Caldalkalibacillus thermarum: one gene and its partner. The protein of the gene in region 2 interacts with the protein of the main gene of each other region in a pairwise test. Links are inferred from orthologs where the notes say so. Each region holds a gene or a part of one and is shown on either strand. Other genes may lie near its edges. The genes, in order: IEW48_RS04505 and IEW48_RS11960.

Region 1 (7,510 bases), on a different replicon or contig from region 2:
TAAAACTTAAAAAATGAAACTTTTTCAGCAATCCCTAATTAAGAAACATGAGCTTAGCCCTTGCTAAGTGGCTAGCTGAAAGTTGGCTGTAGTCGGGTAAAAACTGATTGGTCGCCTCAGTCCAATTTGAAATAAGGGATAGGGAAACAAAGGATGAGCGCATTGAACGCATGATTGGCCTGCTAAAGAAGCTAAAAGGGTATGATTTGATCGTGTTGCCGGAAATATGGGCGACAGGCTATTTTTCCTTTGATCGTTATAGGGAAGAGGCGGAGCCGATCTCCGGCCCTTTTGTGCAGCGTATGGCCCAGGTGGCGCGCCAGCTGAACAGTGTTTTGTTCGCTGGCAGCTTTGTGGAACAAGCAGGGGAGCAGTATTACAATACCGGTGTTCTGTTTGACGCTAACGGTGATCTATTGGCTACGTATCGCAAAATCCACCTTTTTCGCTATGGATCACAGGAAGGGGAGCTGTTAACCCGCGGCGAGGAAATTACAGTGACTGAAACTAAGGTAGGGCGGGTAGGATTGTCTACCTGTTATGATTTAAGGTTTCCTGAACTTTTCAGGAAGCAGGTTGATTTGGGGGTGGAAATTTTTCTGGTAACCTCGGCCTGGCCACACCAGCGCTTGGCGCACTGGCAATTGTTTAATGCTGTACGAGCTGTAGAGAACCAGTGTTTTCTCATCTCTGCCAACTGTGTGGGGCACACGCGTCATGTTTTGCTGGGCGGGTACAGTCAGGTTGTTGACCCGTGGGGCGTTGTCCGGGCACAGGCGGGGGAATCTGAAGCCATTGTCACGGCTGAGATTGACCTGGATGAAGTGAAGCGGATACGGGAGCACTTTCCGCAATTAAAACACCGGGTCCTTCAGTAATACAAAACGCATGGTTTGCTGAAACCATGCGTTTTGCACATCACGGCCCATCCCTTAAGCTTGGGCCGAAACCCTGCGGCTCATCCCGTGAAACAAAAGATCGACCAGTTCGTCAACTGAAAAACATTCGGAACTGTGTGGAGGTAAAAACACACCGAGACTGGAGATGATCAGTGCCGCTGCCAGCTTGGCATTAAGCGGCCGGAACTGACCCGTTTGGATGCCAGACTCAATGATAGCCGCAATGTGATTGACAAAATCTTTCTTTTCTGTTTCCAGCCAGGAACGGAATTGGTCATTGACAAAGGCAAAATCATGAAGATGCAACTGGACCAAGGAAGGATTCTCTTGCAACAGAGAGACATGGATAGTGTACATGACTTTCAATTTGGCCCAGGGATCTGTTTCTTCAGCCAGTTTTTGTTTCAATTCAGACAGATACTTCTTAATCATGGCCTTCAACATTTCCCGCAGCAGCTCTTCTTTACTGGTAAAGTAGAGATAAACAGTTCCCTTGCCGATACCGGCATGTTGGGCTACTTCTTCCACTTTGGTTTGCTGGTATCCTTTTTGGGAAAACACCGCAAATGCACTCTCCAATATTTTTTGACGCTTGCCAGCGTCCGGGTGTATGCCATTGTCTGACATGGTCACACCTCCTTCATCACACGGGATGTGAACTGGTGGTTCAATGCGGTTCAGCCAGCAGCTTTTTTCTCTGCTTTAACCGCCTTTTAAACCATTCTGTCAACCGGTCCATATAGATGTACATGACAGGGACCACAAACAGCGTGATCAACGTTGAAAAAGATAGACCAAAGACAATCACAACCGCCATAGGGGCTTGTAATTCGGCACCTTCACCCAGGCCAAGGGCCAAGGGTGCCATGGCCAGCACGGTGGTAAGCATGGTCATCATAATGGGGCGCAGCCGCTCTTGCCCGGCGGTTAAGAGCGCGTCTTCCCGGCTCAGTCCCCGCTGGCGCAAAGTGTTGGTATAGTCCACCAGCACAATGGCGTTGTTCACCACAATGCCAGCCAGCACAATTAAACCGATAAAGGCTGGTGTACTGAACGAATGGCCGGTTACAAACAGGCCGACAATCACCCCGATACTGGTCACAGGCAAACTAAACATGATAATAAAAGGATACATCAGCTTTTCAAACTGGACAGCCATAACGGCATAAACCAAGAAGACAGCCAAGCCCAATGCCAGGGTTAAGTCACCAAAGGCTTCGATCATTTGTTCATACTGGCCGCCAAACTCATACTGGTAGCCCTCGGGAAAAGGAATCTCCTCCAGCTGGCGGCGGATATCTTCTACCACACTGCCCAAATCCCGCTCAGTGGTTAAATCAGCACTGATGGCCACACCCCGCTGCTGGTTTTGACGGGAGATCACAGGCGGTCCTTCTGTCTGTTCAAAACGGGCAATTGTATTCAGGGTGATGCTGTCACCCAACGGGGTGACCAGCGGCAGTTGGGCCAGATCCTCAACAGATTGCCGGTTCTGTTCGGAAAGTAACACGCGAACATTGATCTCTTCGCCTTCCTTGCGGATCACGGTGGCCACTTGCCCTTGAAAACCCAGGCGGATGGTTTGCATCACTTCGTTCTGTGTCAAACCATACTGACTGGCTAAATCCTTGTCTATGATCACTTGCAATTCAGGGCGGCTCTGTTCAAGAGACGTGATGATATTGGCCAGACCAGGCACTTGTGCCATGCTCCAGCTGACTTCCTCAGCCAGTTCGGCCAAGGTGTCCAGTTCGTGCCCGGAGATCTCGATTCGGACAGGTGCTTCATCCATTCCAGTGCTGTCCAGCCTACTCACCGTCACTTCAGCATCAGGAATGGACTGGGTGAGCTGACGCAGCTCCTCCATCACAGCTGTGGTGGAGCGTTCCCGCTTATCTGCAGGGAGCAGGCGAATATACATGCTGCCCCGGTTTTGGGCATTGCCCCGCATAGCCATGTTGTCTTGTCCTGCTGAGGTAAAGACCAGTTCCACTTCAGCGATGTCCAGTATCTGTTGTTCCAGTCCGGCCAGCACCCCGACCGTGTGCTCCAGACTGCTGGCGACAGGCAGTTCTACCTCTACCAGGATTTCACCTTGGTCAAGAATGGGCAAAAACTCAACCCCAATGGAAGGAACCAATGTCAAACAGCCACCGAGCAACAACAGGGTGGCCACTAGAACCGTCTTGCGATGGGCAATGGCCCAGTTAAGGGCTTGCCTGTACCGCTGACCAATAAGCGCCAGCATGGATCCCAGCCGATCGCTCAGCCGGGTAAGCCAACCTTGGGTTTCTGCTGGGGAGGAGGGCGGCATCAAGCGGCTGGCCAGCATCGGCACCAGTGTGATAGCGACCGCCAGCGAAGCCAAAAGAGTAAAGGCGACCGTAATGGCCAGCGGAAAGAAAATTTCCGCTGCCAAGCCGGTGGTGAAGATGATCGGTAAAAACACAACCACGCTGGTTAAGGTGGAAGCGATGACGGCGCTGCCAATCTCTTGGGCTCCCCGTTTGGCCGCTTCCACAGCATGAAAGCCCCGTTCCCGGTACTTATAGATGTTTTCTAAAATAACAATGGAGCTGTCCACCATTAAACCGATGCCCAGAGCCAGCCCTCCCATGGTCAATATGTTTAAGGTTTGGCCTGAAAAATAAATGAGGGTAAAAGCGGAAATCAGGGCAATGGGGATGGAAGCCGCAATCACCAGTGTGCTATGCACGCTGCGCAAAAAAACTAAAAGAATAAACACAGCCATGCTTGCGCCCAAGATCATATTGCGGACCACATTGTTTATAGACTCCCGTATAAACTGGGAGGTGTCCAAGATGGTGTTAATCTCGATAAATGAAGGCAATTCAGCTGCCAGTTTCTCCAGTTCACGCTCGACAGCCCGGGCGACGGCGACAGTGTTGGCGTCTGATTGCTTGGTGATATTAAGGCTGAGTGTGGGTTGTCCATTGACAAAGGCATATGACTGGGTTGGAGCGGTGGTATCTTTGACCTCAGCCACATCCTCCAGCCGGATCACTTCTCCTGTGGGCAATGGGATGAGCAGACCGCGCACATCTTCACTGTCCTGCAATTCCCCGATGACCCGCAAGGACATTTCCATTTGTCCGCGGGGCAGCGTGCCAGCTGATGTGCTTACATTTTCAGTTCCCAACAACTGGACAATATGCAAAAGGTTTAATTGATAGGCAGCCAGACGGTGGGGATCGACTTCAACGTGGATCTCCCGTGGTGTTTGGCCGATCAGACTGACCTGCGCCACACCCGGTAACCGTTCCAGGCGGGGAATTACTCTTTCCTCAGCCAGACTGGTCAGCTGTGCTTCGCTGACACTGCCAGACAAGCTGAGTTGGATGATGGGGAAGGCATTGGGATCAAAGCGGAACAGCGCAGGATCATCAGCTCCGTCAGGCAATGCCTGGCGTATCAGATCCAGACGGTCCCGAATTTCCAGCATGGCTTGATCCATATTGGTGCCAAAATCGTAGACCAGAATGATTAAGGATTGGTTCTGGACCGACAGTGATTGAATCCGTTCCAGCCCTTCAAGCGTGCTTAGCCCTCCTTCAAGCGGGCGGGTCACCAACGTTTCCACCTCTTGAGGTGCCGCACCCGAATAGGAGGTCATCACTACAGCAACTGGCAAATTAATGTCTGGCAACAGATCTATAGACAAATTGGTCAAGGAGATGGCACCCAGAATCATGACAGCGATCACAATGATGACAACACCGACAGGGCGATGTACTGACAGATCAGTTAATTTCATCTACATGACGCTCCTTACGTATGTCCACTTTAGCACCATCTACCAGACTATATTGGCCGCTGACAACAATCTGTTCACCCTCGTCAAGCCCGTCTTCGATCACCAGCCATTCTCCCAACTCTTCACCAACTGTGACCGGCCGGGCCCTGGCCACGCCATCCGTGATCACAAAAACGACATGACGGTCCTGGTCGTAGACGACGGCGTCAACGGGTACCATGAGTTGCGCCTCGGCAGAAGTTAAATCTGCTGTCACCCGGGCCAGCATCCCCGGCACAACCCCGTCAGGGGCCTCTGCCCAGGATATTTCCACGGGATAGGAACGGGATTGCTGGGCGGGAAGAGGGCTGATGTAACTGATTTGCCCGGAGGTGACGCTGTTCAAGGCGTTTAAGACAATCTGCACCTCTTGGCCCACTTCAATCCACTGCAATTGATCTTCACTGACAGTGGCGTGCACATAGGGCCGGGACAGATCAACAATGCTCAGCAGTGGCAGCTGGGGAGAGACAAATTGGCCCTCCTGCACGGCCAGCTCAGCAACCTGGCCTGCAATAGGAGCTGTGAGACGCGTATGCTTTTTTTGTTGCTGGGCTATTCTTAAGCCAACTTCCGCCTGTTGGACGGCTGCTTCTGCTGCCTGTACTGATTCTGTTCCTTGAGCCTGTTCCAAGGCAAGTTGAGCGGCTCGGACGCTCATTTCTGCCTGTTGCAATTCCCTTTCCCGTTGAGCCTGATTCATTTGCACAAGAGGATCTAGCACTTCTCTGAGTTGTTCATTGTCTTCATCCAGACGGATTTCGGGCGCTTCAGCAGACTGGACGGCCTGGTATGCCTGCTTAGCTTGTTCCAGCTGCAGTTCAGCTTGGCGGATCGCTTGCTGCCGCATCGCTTTGGCACTTTCCAGCTGGGCCTGGGCTGCCTGAAGCGCTGCCTCCGCTTGTTCAATACTGTTGTGAATCTCTGTTGCTTCCAATTCTACTAATAGTTGACCCGCTTCCACTTGGTCACCGTTTTGGACATGCACTTTTTTGACTTCTCCTGTCACAACGGGAAAAATGGGCAGGTGTTCCCTGGCCATCACCGTACCTGTAAATGAGATGGTCTGTTCTACGCTTTGCTTACTGACAGTATAGAACTCAACCGGGTAGACCTCTGCCTCTTCCGTTTGTACATTGGTCCCATTGCATCCGCTTAAGAGCAGGATGACGAATATCAGCAGCAGATACCACTTTCTCATCCCGTACCCCTACTCCTCTCCACAGTTTACATGATTCTCTAACAAGTATACGTTCTGACTGACGGGTCAGTCAACAGCTAAAAAATATACAAAAAGTTGTTTGTGTGGTCTAAAGAAAAGAGAGGATTGCCATCCCCTCCTGTCCACTCTCACATGTGTGCATGTTAGTCTAACGTCATGAGGTAAGCAATGACCTCTTCCTCGTGACCGCGGGCCGTTCCAGCGGGCATGCTGCCGATGCCATTCACCAGGATGTCATACAGCTCTTCACGGGTATACTTTTCGGTTATGCCATGTAAACTGGGCCCCATTCCGCCTTCCAAGTTTTCACCATGACAAGAGACACAGCTTTGCTGTACGACAGCTTCCCCTTCAGCAATCATTTGGGCATCTGCTCCCTCTGGAGCGGCTTCTTCCTCAGGGGTTTCTGTGTCCGGTTCAGCCTCATCAGGTACCGTTTCATCTTCGACTATATCCTCTTCTGGAGGCGGTTCATCGGCTGGCCTGCACCCCCCTGTCAGCAATAACGTCAACAATGTACATACCAGCATTCCTCGATAAAGGAACTTCATTTAAGTCTCCTCGCTTTCTAGAAAGGTTCAGTCAGCGTTAGTATTTGCCACTTTCATGTCAGCTATGTAGCACGAAAGAAAAAAGACAAAAAAAGATTTTCTGGCTACAGCGGCCGCACAAGAACTGGCAACTGATGCAGGATAAGGATTTGATCAGGGTACCGCTGGCAGTGCGGCCACAGCAGAAAGCATGTTGGGCCCGTTAGGTGATATAAACAGGAGAGACAGCAGTTGTAAGGGTTAGGTATAAGCAGGGCTCTCCACATCTGTCTGTATGCTTTCCAGAGCGGTGGTTTGCCACTCATCTCCATTAATGAGAACCGGGTAAAGGGTAACTTCCGGACAGCAGATGAGTTCTTCCCGCCAGCGGGCATCGGTCATTCTTAACAGTCCTGTGCCAAATTGCTCTGTCTGCTCACAGTACAGCCATTCTCCTTGACTGTTTTGGACCAACCGCTCAACTTCACGCTGCCCCTTTGTTTGTTGCCAAAAAGCAATAACGTAATCTTCTCTGTGATGACGGGAGGGTTGATGCTTTTCCGCTCCATTTTTTTGCTCTGTCCCATTTGAGTCAAGGGCTGGCGCAGGGACTTCAGAGGATGCAAATCGCCCGGGATGGGCTGGAAAACAACCGGTTTTAAACTGCTGATGGCCGAAGACAAAGTCTTCAATCATGGCACTCGCAGTTGGATGTTTGCCTGCCCCAGGGCCTTGAAAGACCAACTGGCCGACCGTATCACCTGTGACCATGACAGCATTGGTCACTCCATTCACTTGGGCCAAAGGATGGCCAGCAGGCAAGAAGACAGGCTCAACGCGCCCTTCCACTCCTGTGGCCGTCCTGAACAGGGAGGCAGTCAGCTTGAGCGTCAGGCCGAACTTTTGGGCTGCCTTCAAGTGCCAAGCTTGGACCTCGCTGATCCCACGGCAGGTAAAGCTGGAGCTGTACTCCCAGCTCCCGGTTATCAGGTAAGCTAAAATTTGCAGCTTATATAAGGCATCCCATCCTTCCACATCGCTTGTG
Region 2 (13,154 bases):
CCCCCCAAGGCATGAAACCGGAAGGCATCTATTACCATAATCTGCATCAATCGGGTTATGTCATCGGCACGTTAAACTATGAAACAGGCCAACTTTCCCACGGCCCTTTTCAGCTCTTGGATTATGGCTTTGATTTTTATGCCCCTCAAACAACAATTGACAACAAAGGAAGAAGAATCCTCATCGCCTGGATGGACATGTGGGAGAGTCCCATGCCCACACAAAGCTGCGGCTGGGCAGGGGCGATGACACTGCCCCGCTTGCTAAGGATCAAGAACGGCCAGATCGTCTCCACACCTGTTCCCGAGTTAGAACGGTTGAGGGAAAATGAAGTGTATTATACCCAGGTGATGGTGGAAGGTGAGCTTGCCTTGGAGGGGATCAGCGGCGATCACGTGGAACTGGAGCTTGTCATCGATGCCCAGGCTGCTTCCCGCTTTGGGTTGAAACTGAGAGTGAATGAAGAGAGAGGGGAAGAAACAGTCCTGACTTACACCAGAGATGACAGCCTCGTGAGCCTGGACCGCAACCGCTCGGGTCAAGGTCCTGGCGGCATCCGCCAGGCAGAAGTGCCCTTGGAAAATAACCAGCTCCACTTGCGCTGTTTTATTGATAAATCGTCTGTAGAAATTTTTATCAACGGCGGGACAACAGTGATGACAGCCCGTGTGTATCCCAGTGAAGGGGCCACCGGCATCCGCTTTTTTGCCGATCAGCCTATTCAAATCATCAACCTGAAAAAGTGGGACTTAAAACATGCTATAATTAATATTAATTAAAGTTTTTGCCACACAGACAAGGAGTGACTAAACCATGAAAACCTCAGCCGGTTCGCTGGTTGTCACCATTGGCGAGCTTTTGATTGACTTTTTTTGCACTGATGTAGACGTGGATTTGAGCCGGGGCACTCACTTTGTGAAGCAGGCCGGCGGGGCGCCGGCCAACGTGGCCGCAAGCGTAGCCAAACTGGGCGGCCAGGCTGCTTTTGTCGGCAAAGTGGGCCATGATCCGTTTGGCAGCTTTTTAAAACAGGTGTTGGATGAGCAACAGGTGGATACCTCCATGCTGGTCATGGATAAACATGCTCCCACCACTCTTGCCTTTGTTTCCCTGACCAAAGAGGGGGAACGGGACTTTGTGTTCAACCGGGGAGCGGATGGCCTCTTAAACTATGATGAGTTAGACCTGAAAAAAATCCGCCAAGCTAAAGTGATTCACTTCGGATCAGCGACCGCCTTGCTGGACAAGCCATTCCGGGACACCTACTTGCGCCTCATGGAAGAAGCCAAGGATAACGGACAGCTGGTTTCCTTTGATCCCAACTACCGCGGGGACCTGTGGAAAGGCAGAACAAAGGAGTTTGTCCGGTTAACCCGCCAAGCGCTAAGCCAGGCTGATTTCGTCAAAGTCAGTGCCGAGGAACTGGAGGTTATAAGCGGAACAAACGATCCAACACAGGGTGTGCAAAGGATACTTCAGTTAGGCCCCCAGGCCGTAACTGTCACCCTTGGCAAGGAAGGAACATTCCTTTCGGCCGGGGAGCAACAGACCTTGGTCGAAAGCATCCCGGTTAAAGCGGTGGATGCCACAGGCGCTGGTGATGCCTTTGTGGGAGCCGTATTGTTTCAGTTGGCCCGCCTGGATGATCCCCTACAGGCCTTAGGCGATATGGGACAAATGAAGGAGATCGTCGCTTTTGCCAATAGGGTGGGGGCCCTGGTGTGCACCAAAATCGGCGCCATGGCTGCCTTGCCGAGCTATGATGAGGTCATGAAAGTGGTATAATGAAATCCTGGGAACATCAGTATATCGTTGGCGAACTTCATTTTGCTTTGCGGGCGTATTTTGGCAACAAAGCCTGCTATGTGGCGGTTGCTCCTTTTGATGTGTATTTGAGCGCAAAAGAAGATTATGACCATCCCGATCATGTCCTGCAGCCTGATCTGGCTGTCATCTGTAATCCCAATCAACTGGCTTCCAAAGGGTGTTACGGCCCCCCAACGCTGGTAGTGGAAGTACTATCACCTGCAACAGCATTGAAAGACCGGAACGAAAAGTTGAAGCTTTACCAGCAATTTGGTGTCCAAGAGTACTGGCTTGTGGATCCCGGCTACAAAATGGTCGAAGTACTGGGACTCGAGGATGGTTATTACCGCACAAAAGAGGCCTTCGGCAAGGAAGGCCAATTAAGGTCGTTTGTTATTAAAGATCTAACGATTAAGTTAAAACCCGTTTTCCAGTTTGAACAGAACAAAACCCCTTAAAGCACCTACTGCTCTTCACTGGCGGAAGGTGTATCCTTAAACGGCCAAAAGTTGGCCTGGCCAAACATCCTGACCATGACTGGTACAAAGAGGGGCAGCACCACCAGAGCATAAAGGAACAGCCCCGTCAGGACGATAGTGGCAATTTGCATCAGGGAGAGGACCCCTGATGGGTACATGGCCGCAAACGTCCCACCTAGAATGACAGCAGCAGAGATAATCACGGTGCCCATATTGCCCATGGCCAGCAATATGCCTTCCTTGACCGACAGGTGCCGATATTCGTTAAAGCGGTTCATCAAGAAAATGCTGTAGTCGATCCCCAGGGAGATCAGCATCACAAAAGCAAAGAAAGAGACCGCCCAATTAATGCCCGAATACCCCAATGCGTTGACAAAAATCAGTTCTGTGACCGCCATGGACGTATAATAGGTTAACACAAGGGAAGCAATCAAATAGATGGGCATCACCAGGGAACGAAGCACAACGACCAGGATAAGGGCAATGCCCAACAGCATCAGCACCACTGTGCGCGCATAGTCTTCACTGGAAATGTGGTACAAATCAGCATAGGTGCTGGTCACACCGCCCACAGCCAGTTGAGCCCCTTCCAGTTCTGTATCTTTGACCGCCCGTTGAACAGCTTCCTCGAGTTGTGGGATCATGGCCAACGCTTGTATAGCGTAGGGATTGTCGGCCAGGATCACATCAAAGGTGGCTATCCTCTGATCGGCAGAGAGATAAGCCTCCAGCGCTTGCTGAAACTCAGCGCTGTCCAACACCTCCTGAGGCACATGCCAGCCGGCCATTTCCTCGTCAACGACAGCAGAGAGTTCAGCCAGATAATGTTCTGCCTGGGCCAAGCCGTCCGCCACTTGATGCAAGCCAGCTGTGCTTTGATCCAAACCGCTGATCAAGGCATCCACTTGTCCCCCCAGTTGTTCAAAGCCCAACAGCAGTTCCTGCTGTCCTTTATTCACCCGGTCCAGTCCGCCAGACAAAGAGGGCAGCTGACCGGTGATCTGCTGCTGGCCATCCGCTAACTCGTTCAAACCATCTTCCAACTCTTCAAGGGCGGTGATCAGTTGATCCAAACCGGCCAGTAAAGCTTGCTGGCCGCCAGCCACGCCGGACAGGGCGGCATTGGCCTCGGCCAAACCTGTTTTGATCTGGGCCAAGGCCGCATTCAACTGCTCCAACCCGGCGGCCAGCTGCTGCCCTTGCTGGAGCAAGACAGCTGTGGCCTGCTTCGTTTGCTGGTACTCTTCATCCTGCTGCAATTGGGGGTGCCTTTCCTCCACGCGTTGCAAAGACTGATGGACCTGAGCCAGTTGCTCCACCAGACGGGCCAATCCTGCCTGGAACTGGCGATACTGTTCAGCGACAGAAGCCAGGCTTTCCTCTGCTGTTTGGTAGCCTTGCAGCAGTTGTTCAGCCCCTGCCTGCAGCTGGCGGGCGTTGGCTTTCATCTCCACCAGTCCTTGCCTGATCTCTTCTGCGCCACTGGCGCCGCTGTCTGCACCCTGTGCCAGCTGGGCCAGCCCGTTGTGCAGCTGATTCAGACCGGCCTGAATCTCCTCCGTACCGCTGACCAGTTCTTGAATGCCCCTTGTGGCTTCCTGTAGTTCGGGCTTGGCAGCAGCCAGCTGTGCGTTGGCTTCACCCAGGCCAGAGCTGATTTCTTCAATCCCGTTCCGCCCCTGTTCCAAACCTTCCTGCAGTGTGGCCGCTTGTTGAGCGACCAGGAATCCCTCGACTGGTTCCCCTAATGGTCTGGTGACAGAACGCACCTGCTCTACACCATCCACTTTGGCCAGCTCCCGGCTGATTTTTTCAAGCAGCACCAGATGGTCCGGTCCGTCCAGCGGTGCATGGTGCCGCAGCACCACCTGGACAGGCATGGCTTCACCGGGTCCGAAACGTTCGCTGATGATGTGAAAGCCTTTGACAGAAGGATAGCCATCTCCGATCTCTTCTGTCAGGTCGAAGGAGATCTGTCCGTCATACGTGAGCAGAACAGGCGCGGTAATCAGAGCAACAACGGCCAGGGCGATGAGCGGCCGGGCCAGAGCAAAGCGGCCGGCGGCATCCCACAGCTTACTGGGACGGTGTTCCAATTGGCCTCTGACCGGCCAAAACAGCCTGGGACCCATGAGGGCCATAAACACTGGAACAAGGGTGCCTAAGGCCAACAACAGGATGGCCACTCCGACGGCCACAGCTGCCGCCGATTGATACAGTTGGAAAGTGGATAAACCGACTGTAGCAAAGCCGATCATCACCGCTAGACCGCTGTACAAAACCGTTTTTCCTGCCGTACGGTAGGTGGTCACCACCGCTTCGCTACGGTTATCCTGGCGGATCAGCTCTTCTTTAAAGCGGCTGAGCAGCAAGATGCAGTAATCGGTGCCGATGCCAAACAACACGGCCACCAGAAAAATTTGTGTAAAATTGGACAAGGGAAAATGAAGCAGGTCAACGAGAAAAGCAACAATGGACTGGGAAACCAAATAAGTGATCCCCACAGTGACCAGGGGCACCAGGGGAGCTACCAGGGAACGGAAAACAATCAGCATGACCACAAGGATAAAGACCACCGTAATGCCTTCCGTCTTTTTCAGCCCTTCCTGTGCGCTGACAATCATATCTTCGTCAATCAGCCAGCCCCCGGTCAAATAATGCTCAACGCTGACTTGTTCTAAGGCCTGATTGAACGTTGCTCTGATTTCCCTGACACTCTTTCCCTGCTCTTCAAAAGCGACAGGGATCAAAATGGTGGTTCCATCTGCAGAAATCAGTCGTTCCTCCAGGTCTGAGTCTTCAAAGGGGGAGATGATCTCTGCCAGGCCCAGTCTTCCTTGCTCCTCTTTAAGCCGTTGGAGGGTCTCTTCTATTTCCTGCCTGTCACTTGCCGCGAGCCCGCTCTCCCGGTGAAAGACCAAGACGGCAGACTTTTGGCCTCCTTTGCCCTCCTGCTCCAGTACTTCATTTAAAATGTCCTGAGCCACCGCAGAGGAATACCCGTCAGGAACGGTAATCTGCCCCTTCTCACGGACCAGCTCACCCATGTCAGGGCTGGCGAACCACAGGATACCCAAGGCGGCCAGCCAGATTAACAGCACCAGCCACTTGCCTTTCAGTATGCCTCTCATGCTTTTTCCTCCATCTCCCGTAAGATGTGATTCAGTTTTTCATATGTGTTGATAAAGGTTTCGATCTCCTGTTGTGAAAAATGAGTGATCACTTTTTTGACCAGCTGGTATATTTTTTCTTCAGTTGCAGCCAGCCACTTTTTTCCAGCGGGTGAGAGTTCAAGACAGACCAGACGGCGGTCACGAGGATCGCGTTTCCGTTCCAGAAAACCTTTATCCACCAGTCTGTTGGTGATGGCTGTAATTGCGCTTTTGTTAACGACAAAGGCGGCTGCCAACTGCGTTGATGTACATTGGCCACACCGTTGGATATAACGCAGCAAAAAAAATTGATCAGTTGTCATATCCTGATCCAGCTCTGATTTGACCAGGATGGCTGCCCTTTTCGTTACGAAGAAAGTGATGGACAGATAACGGTCGATGAAGTGCCGGATACTTTCCTGGTGCACGATTTCACTCTCCCTCCTGGCACGAGATCCTCGATACACGCAACTCCTGGCTCAATCCGCACTCAACGATCTTTTACAACCAATTGATTCAATGATTTAACTATTAAACAGTTTAACTATATGGCCGGATTTCTGTCAAGCGTGTGTCTATTGAAGTCTGAGTCAAGTATTTGTGGGCAGTATTTTTATCTCCTTTATTCATGTAAGCGGATTCATTGTTTGAGGGTACTCTCTTGGTCACATCTTATCCCGTTTTAAAAACCGACCAACCCCTTTAACGCTTGGTACACGGGCAGATTGGCCTTGCCTTTAAGGTAGGGGATGTTGTCTCTGGTCACTTGTTCAATGGTCTTGCTCACTTTTTCTACGTAATATCTCGGGGGTTTGTCCTCCTCCTTGCTTGCTGTCCATGCTGGATCTACTGCGATGACTTTCGCCTGATGTTTTAACGTGACGTGAGTGGCCAAATACGCTACAATAAGTATTAAAATGACCGGTGGAGAGAGGGGAGTCCTGTGCAGTACAAGACGGATTTGGACCAGCTTGTAAAGGAGCTTCTAAGGCCCGAGCTGGCTGAGGGGGACATCCATGTGGCTGGCTTAGCAGCTGTTTTGGAAGAACATCCTGAAGTACAGCTGCTTCTGGAACGGCGCAACCACCTGCCTGGCCAAGTGGTGATCAATGGGGTGAATCCGCTTTTACATGTCTATATTGAAGCCATCATTGTAAACCAGCTGGCTGATCCCCAGCTGGAAAGCTTGCCGCTCACCATGCGCCGCCTCAGGGCGATGGGCTTAAGTGACCATGCGGCCAGGGCCAATATTGCGCGGGTTTTTATTCATTTTCTGGATCAAAGTCTGAAGTTTAAACAACCGTTCGATATACAAGCATATGAAGCTGGTGTGCGCCTGTTGGGCGTGCAGCGGAAAAAAACGGGCCGTAACGAACCCTGCCCGTGTGGCAGCGGACGAAAATATAAACGCTGCTGTTTAGACGTCACCACCACTGTACCGGATCTGGACCAGGTGGATCCCATGGCCGGCATGTTAATTTTAGGCCAAGGTTCCTATATGACCGAAGCTGCGAAATGGTTTCTCGGCGACCCTTTACATCCCCTTTTTCAGCTGGAAAACCGGGTCCACATTGCCCGGTACTTTGAACAGGCTGAAGATGTCAAGGGGGCGGAACTGGCACTAAAAGACAACGTTAGCCAGGCCAGGCAAATGGGGCATTCGGATTATCTCCGCAATGCCTTGCAAGATTTACAAATGTTTTGTTTTAATCATGACGGGTATACACAGCTGGGCCTGGAAGTGACCCAATCTTTGCTGGAACTGGAAAACGATGAATATCAACGGGGCAATTATTGGTGTGACAAAGCGGATATACTGGCTGCGGACGGGCAGGTGGCCCAAGCGGAGGAAGAGTTTCGGCAGTTGTTTCAAACGATGCCAGACTGGCATTTTGGCCGCTACCGCTATGCTTGTTTTTTGATGGATACAGGCCGCAAAGCAGAAGCCGTGGCGCTATTGAAAGAACTGGTTGCCGCACAAGCGGACATTGACGAAGAGACTTGGCAGGCTGCACGTGACTTGTTAGACACACTAGAACCCTAAAGCAATAATCTTAGACGGGACCGGGTTTATATACCGGTCCTGATGATTTTTCCTGGATTTAAGATGTGGCGGGGATCCAAGGTTTGTTTTAAGGCAGCCATCACCTCAACGGCCGGGCCGTATTGGACTTCCAGGTACTTGATTTTGCCCAGTCCGATGCCATGTTCTCCGGTACAAGTCCCCCCATGTGCCAGGGCAAAATTGACCACAGCTTCGTTCACGGCCAGCGCTTTGTTGCGCTCGTCTGGATGGTCGGGATCAAAGCAAAAGGCCACATGAAAATTGCCATCCCCTACATGTCCCAAAATGGCTGCCTCCAGCTGGTGGCGCTCGATTTCGGATCTGGCCTGGACAATCGCCTCGGGCAATACAGAGATAGGCACACACACATCAGTGACCATATGTTTTTTGCCAGGTGAGCGGGCGATGATCGCCAATGCGGCCTGGTGGCGGGCTTCCCACAGGCGGGCTCGCCTCAGGGAATCCCGCTCTTCTTCCCAGGCCTTGGCGCCATTATGCCGGGTCATCTCCTTGGCCAACTGGACATCTTCTTCTACGCTGGCTGGACGGCCGCTGACTTGACAGCCATGCTCCCCGTGCGGATGATGCGCCCGCCGGCCAAAACCACTTCCAAACCCAACACCTGATCCTTCATCCCCTCAACATACCTTTATAAACCAGAATGCCCACGTTTAATGTTCCGTATTTTTAATATATCATAAATAATCTGAAACAAACAACATTGTACTGCCCCAACGGAGCAGCACATGTCAGGCAAATGGAAGAATGTGGCCTTACACTTAAGCGGAGGGCACCGAGGGCTTCTGAACAGTACCCTTGTGCAGATCAGCAGGGGACCCTTGATGTTGCAAATGACCTGCCGGGGGCTCCTGATTCTGGTTAAAGAATAGATTTTTGTACCTGTAGAGGTAGAACAGCGCTAAACAGAAGGCCAACAGGTCAGCCAGAGGAAAGGCCAGCCAAATGCCGGTCAAGCCCAGGAAAGGCGGCAAGATAAACAGCAAGGGAATCAGAAACAGCACCTGGCGGGCCGAGGATAAAATGAGAGCCGCCTTGGCATTACCTAACGCCTGAAAAACGCCACCTGTCACCATCTGGATGCCGATGGTCATGCACAGGGCAAAGATGAACCTGAGTGCTGTGGTACCCATCTCCAGCACTTCCGGATCATTGGTAAAAATTCGTAAAAACAGGTGAGGAAATGTCATCACCAGGGCAAAAACAACCAATCCCATTAGTGTCGACACTTTATAGGCCAGCTTGATCGTCTCGCTGACGCGTTGATACAACCGGGCGCCGTAATTGTAACCCACGATGGGTGCAGTGCCTTGCATAATACCTAGCATAGGCAAAATGGTAAACATGATAATGCGGTGGATCATGCCAAACACAGCCACGGCCAAATCGCCGCCGTGGGTGACCAGCATATGATTGGCAATGACAAACATGATGCTTCCTGCCACCTGGTGAGCAAACGCAGATGACCCAATAGCGAAAATCTGTTTGAGCAGACCCAGGTCAGGGCGTAAATTGGCCGGTTTGAACGTGAGGCTGCTTTTTCCCGATTTGAAATAGTAAACCAAATACAGTGCTGTGATCGCCTGGGCTAAAACGGTTGCTCCAGCTGCCCCCTTAATGCCCCAGCCGAAACCAAATATGAAGACAGGGGTGAGCAGCATATTTAGGCCGGCGGAAATGACCATGGTCAACATGGCCATTTTGGCATTGCCTTCAGAGCGGACAATGTTATTCATCGAGAAGCCAAAAGCAAAAAAGACGGTGCCGAATAAGATAATGCCCAAATAATCCTTGGCGTAAGGCATAATGCTCTCGCTGGCACCAAAGGCCAGTAAGAGTGGTTCCAGGAAACTTAAACCCGCAATCACACCGGCAAGGCTGACCATTAAAACCATACTGATCACATTGCCAAAGACACGGTTAGCTTCTTCTGTTTTTTGGGCGCCCAGGCGCCTGGATATCACCGAGGCACCGCCAATGCCAATCGCACCGGCTATGGCCATCACTATCAATTGGACGGGAAAGGCGATGGAGACTGCAGCCACCCCGATAGTGCCCACACTGCGGGCAATAAATATGGCATCAACCACGTTATACAGGGCCATGACAAACATGCCTACCATGGCCGGGATGGACAATCTGGCCAGCAATTTGGGGATGGGTTCCTTACCCAAACGTTCACTTTGTATTTTCATCAGCACCTCTCCCCTGTCCGTTTATTTGCTCTCTTTTTGAATGTGATCAGCAGCATTTTGGTGCCATCTGCCTAAGTGTAGCCAGGGTCTGCTCCATGGGCTCCCAAACAAAGAAGCGGTTAGGCCTTAATTTTTGTTGCCCCCGCCTTTGCGCACCTGCCGTTGGAAATAAATAAAAACAGGCAAGGGCACCAATACCCAGGCTAAACTTTTGATCAAGCTGTTTTTGGCCCGTTCCACCGAGCGTTCCCGTTCTAACCGGATCATCTCTTCATACTGGGCACGCAAGGTTTGCTCGTCAACTTCCGCTTCCCCGCCAATCTCTGTACGCCCTTCCCCCTGCTTCACTGTATGCATATGACGATACTCTTCAAAGGACATGTAGTAAGGCGTAGGCGCCACGATGTCTGCTACGGCCATCACCACCCCGACACTGCCTCCGATCACCATGAGCAAGGTGATCAACATGGTGAGATACAGATAAACCTTTCTGATCCAGCCACCGTCTTGCTTCACCTGATTTGTCATGACCATCCCCCTGTTCAGTGTAATTTTCATTTGCACTGGCCAGCCCCCTGATCGTTACACATTTTTAGGATACGTTATGCGTATTGCTGGCAGCTTAAGACTACTATACGGGTTGCTTGTGATCTTTGCAACAATAAGTGCACACAACAATTTGACAAGGCGGAAAAACGGCGGGTCAATCAGGCATATTCAGTTCGATCATGCATAAACTTTACCGTAAAATAATTTGAAATGGGAGATGAGACATGAGCGACAACTTGTACCTTAAGCAACAACTGGATGAACGCCAACTGGCTATGCTCCAGTCGGAGTTCAACAATAAAAAGAAAAGCAAAGTGGTCATGTGGCTGTTATGGTTCTTTTTGGGAGGTTTGGGAGGACACCGCTTCTACTTAGGTGATACCGGTTACGCTGTGGGTATGCTCCTGGTCACCTTGCTGGTGGGGTGGTTTACCTTTTTCCTGCCGACCTTTATCTGGGTTATCATCGATGCTTTCTTGATTAATGGCCGTCTTGAGCAAAAGAACCGGGAAATTGAGGAACAGTTGATCCATAAAATCAAACAGTTTAATGGGTAGTCATAATAAAACACCCCCTGACCTTCTCACGAAGCATCAGGGGTTTCTTCTATACTGTGGTAACAATGGCAGCCCCAACGTTACATAGGTATAATGTTTTCACTGACTTCTGGCTCATCAGCCAAGTGCCCCTTGCTGAGCGATTCCCCGGTTGAAGCATCAAACAAATGCAAGGCGTGTCTGTCAAAAGATATTTCCACTTCGCCTCTCAAACCTGCTACAAATTTTTTGTCACTGAAGAAGCGGAACAATGAGTTGCCGACCGTCACATTGACCAGGGTGGTGTGACCCAGAGGCTCTGTCAGATTGATAACCCCCGTTAATGTAATCTGACCCTTTTTGCCCAGTTTCAAATCATGGGGCCGCACCCCCAGATAGACACTTTGGCCGTCACGGACGTTAAATTCCTTGAGGCAGCGGCCCAAGTTGATCTTTGTGCCCTCACCGGCAAACTGAAGCTGATCATCCTGCACAGATAATTGACCTTTCAAAAAGTTCATGGGCGGGCTGCCAATGAAATGGGCAACAAAGTAGTTTTTGGGGTGATGATACAAATCAAGGGGCTTACTGTATTGGACTAATTCTCCATCTTTCATGATGGCAACCCGGTCTGCCATGGTTAAGGCCTCTTCCTGGTCATGGGTGACCATGACTGTCGTGATCCCGAGCTCCTGCTGAATCCGTTTAATCTCCTCTCTCATTTCAATCTTTAAGCGGGCATCCAAATTTGAAAGGGGTTCATCCAACAGAAGCAATTTCGGTTCTTTCACAACCGCACGGGCCAAGGCGACGCGCTGCTGCTGGCCGCCGGACAGTTCGCTGGGCAGGCGGTCAAGCAAGTGGTCAAGTTTAACCAGTGCTGCTGCTTCTTTGGCCCGCTCAACCCTTTCTTTTTTGGGCACTTTCATTTGTTTTAAAGGGAACATAATGTTTTCCAGTACGGTCATGTGCGGGTACAAGGCGTAACTTTGAAAGAGCATCCCTATTTTCCGGTCTTTGGGTTCTACTTCATTCACAATTTGCCCGTCAAAAAGAATGTCTCCCTTAGTCGGCTTGTATATTCCGGCCAGCATCAACAGGGTGGTGGATTTTCCACACCCGCTGGGCCCCAATAAAGCCACAAATTCCCCGTCCTCAATCACCAAATTCAAGTTCTCAATCACATCGGCCTTATCGAAGCGCTTGGACACATTTCTTAACTCTATTCTCATACGCCTTTACCTCCTCCCGCATGCATATGCATTAAGGATTTTTGGGTGAGGATGAAGAAGACAATGACAGGCAGCATATAGAAGACCGAAACAGCTGTCAATAAACCGTACGGCACCAAGTTGGGATCGCTCAGCAGCTTTTGCAAATAGGTGGCCAAGGTGATATTACTGTCACTAATGATAAAGGTATAGAGTAACAGAAACTCCGACCAGCCAGACAGGAATGAAAAGATGCATACGGCGGCAATTCCAGGTTTAACCAAGGGCAGGACAATGGAATACCATACTTTAAACCGGTTGCACCCATCGATTAAACCGGCCCATTCCACATCCCAGGGCACATCATCGAAGAAACCTTTAATAATCCACGCCGTGAGAGGAATTTGCAGGGCGGTCTTGACCAGGACGACTCCCCATAAGGTATCAAACAAGCCAAGAAAGTTAAGGATGTAAAAGACAGCAATCAACAGGGCGATACTTGGGAATGCGTGTAAAATCAAAGTAATCTTTAATAACCCATGACGGCCGGGAAACCTTAAGCGGGACAGGGCAAAACCGGCCATCACGCCTATGATGACCTCCAGGATGGTTAATACGCCGGCAAAGACCAAGGAGTTCCAAGTGGCCAGCCAAATACTCGGGTAAACAGACCCGGCAATTTCCACGTTCGTCCACAGAAACCGCCAGTTATCCAGAGTAAAGTTTACCGGTATAAAACCGTACTTCATCTGGCTGGAAAACGAATTTAAGAGCAGCCACAAATACATCAAAATGACAGGCAGTGTCGTGATGAACAAGACGCCGTAAGCCACAATATACGGCATTCGTTTTTTCCATTTTAATGCTTTGGGAAAAGAAACCTGGCTCCTTACTTCACCGCGATATGAAATGTCCATGCCCAACCCCCCTTATGTCCTAGTCTATCCGCGCTCCCCTTTCTATTTTTTGCATGCCGAACAGTTTCCACAGCATCACCGTTAAGACAATAGCCACTGCCACCAGCACGACGGAAACCGCTGCTCCATAGCCAAACTCAAAAAATTGAAAGGCTTTATGGTAGGAATAAAGAGCCAGAACCGTGCTGTCAAAACCAGGTCCGCCATTGGTTAACAGCAAAATGTA

The links.
Region 1: the proteins of IEW48_RS11960 (region 2) and IEW48_RS04505 interact in binary tests that used the Bacillus subtilis proteins (3 or more experiments, as listed by UniProt). The link is inferred for Caldalkalibacillus thermarum from one-to-one orthologs.

The regions. Positions count from the first base shown.
Region 1 is NZ_BMKZ01000008.1:87-7,596, forward strand. Bases 1,367-5,074 are described here. They hold IEW48_RS04505 (efflux RND transporter permease subunit), read right to left. Parts: upstream 4,675-5,074; coding sequence 1,567-4,674; downstream 1,367-1,566. Other genes in these bases: IEW48_RS04500 (TetR/AcrR family transcriptional regulator), read right to left, coding at 1,367-1,526; IEW48_RS04510 (efflux RND transporter periplasmic adaptor subunit), read right to left, coding at 4,661-5,074. Outside these bases: IEW48_RS04495 (carbon-nitrogen family hydrolase), read left to right, coding at 108-878; more of IEW48_RS04500, read right to left, coding at 933-1,366; more of IEW48_RS04510, read right to left, coding at 5,075-5,914; IEW48_RS16975 (c-type cytochrome), read right to left, coding at 6,079-6,486; IEW48_RS04520 (homoserine dehydrogenase), read right to left, coding at 6,727-7,510. UniProt on the Bacillus subtilis protein: Required for self-resistance to surfactin, an antimicrobial lipopeptide surfactant produced by B.subtilis. Also required for swarming motility.
Region 2 is NZ_BMKZ01000031.1:26,273-39,426, reverse strand. Bases 2,070-5,816 are described here. They hold IEW48_RS11960 (MMPL family transporter), read right to left. Parts: upstream 5,417-5,816; coding sequence 2,270-5,416; downstream 2,070-2,269. Other genes in these bases: IEW48_RS11955 (MarR family winged helix-turn-helix transcriptional regulator), read right to left, coding at 5,413-5,816; IEW48_RS11965 (Uma2 family endonuclease), read left to right, coding at 2,070-2,264. In the rest of the region: IEW48_RS11975 (glycoside hydrolase family 32 protein), read left to right, coding at 1-779; IEW48_RS11970 (carbohydrate kinase family protein), read left to right, coding at 814-1,785; more of IEW48_RS11965, read left to right, coding at 1,785-2,069; more of IEW48_RS11955, read right to left, coding at 5,817-5,865; IEW48_RS11950 (hypothetical protein), read right to left, coding at 6,120-6,332; IEW48_RS17115 (SEC-C metal-binding domain-containing protein), read left to right, coding at 6,381-7,481; IEW48_RS11940 (FAD-binding oxidoreductase), read right to left, coding at 7,508-8,020; IEW48_RS11935 (MATE family efflux transporter), read right to left, coding at 8,282-9,715; IEW48_RS11930 (hypothetical protein), read right to left, coding at 9,842-10,273; IEW48_RS11925 (TM2 domain-containing protein), read left to right, coding at 10,489-10,821; IEW48_RS11920 (ABC transporter ATP-binding protein), read right to left, coding at 10,902-12,032; IEW48_RS11915 (carbohydrate ABC transporter permease), read right to left, coding at 12,029-12,928; IEW48_RS11910 (carbohydrate ABC transporter permease), read right to left, coding at 12,948-13,154.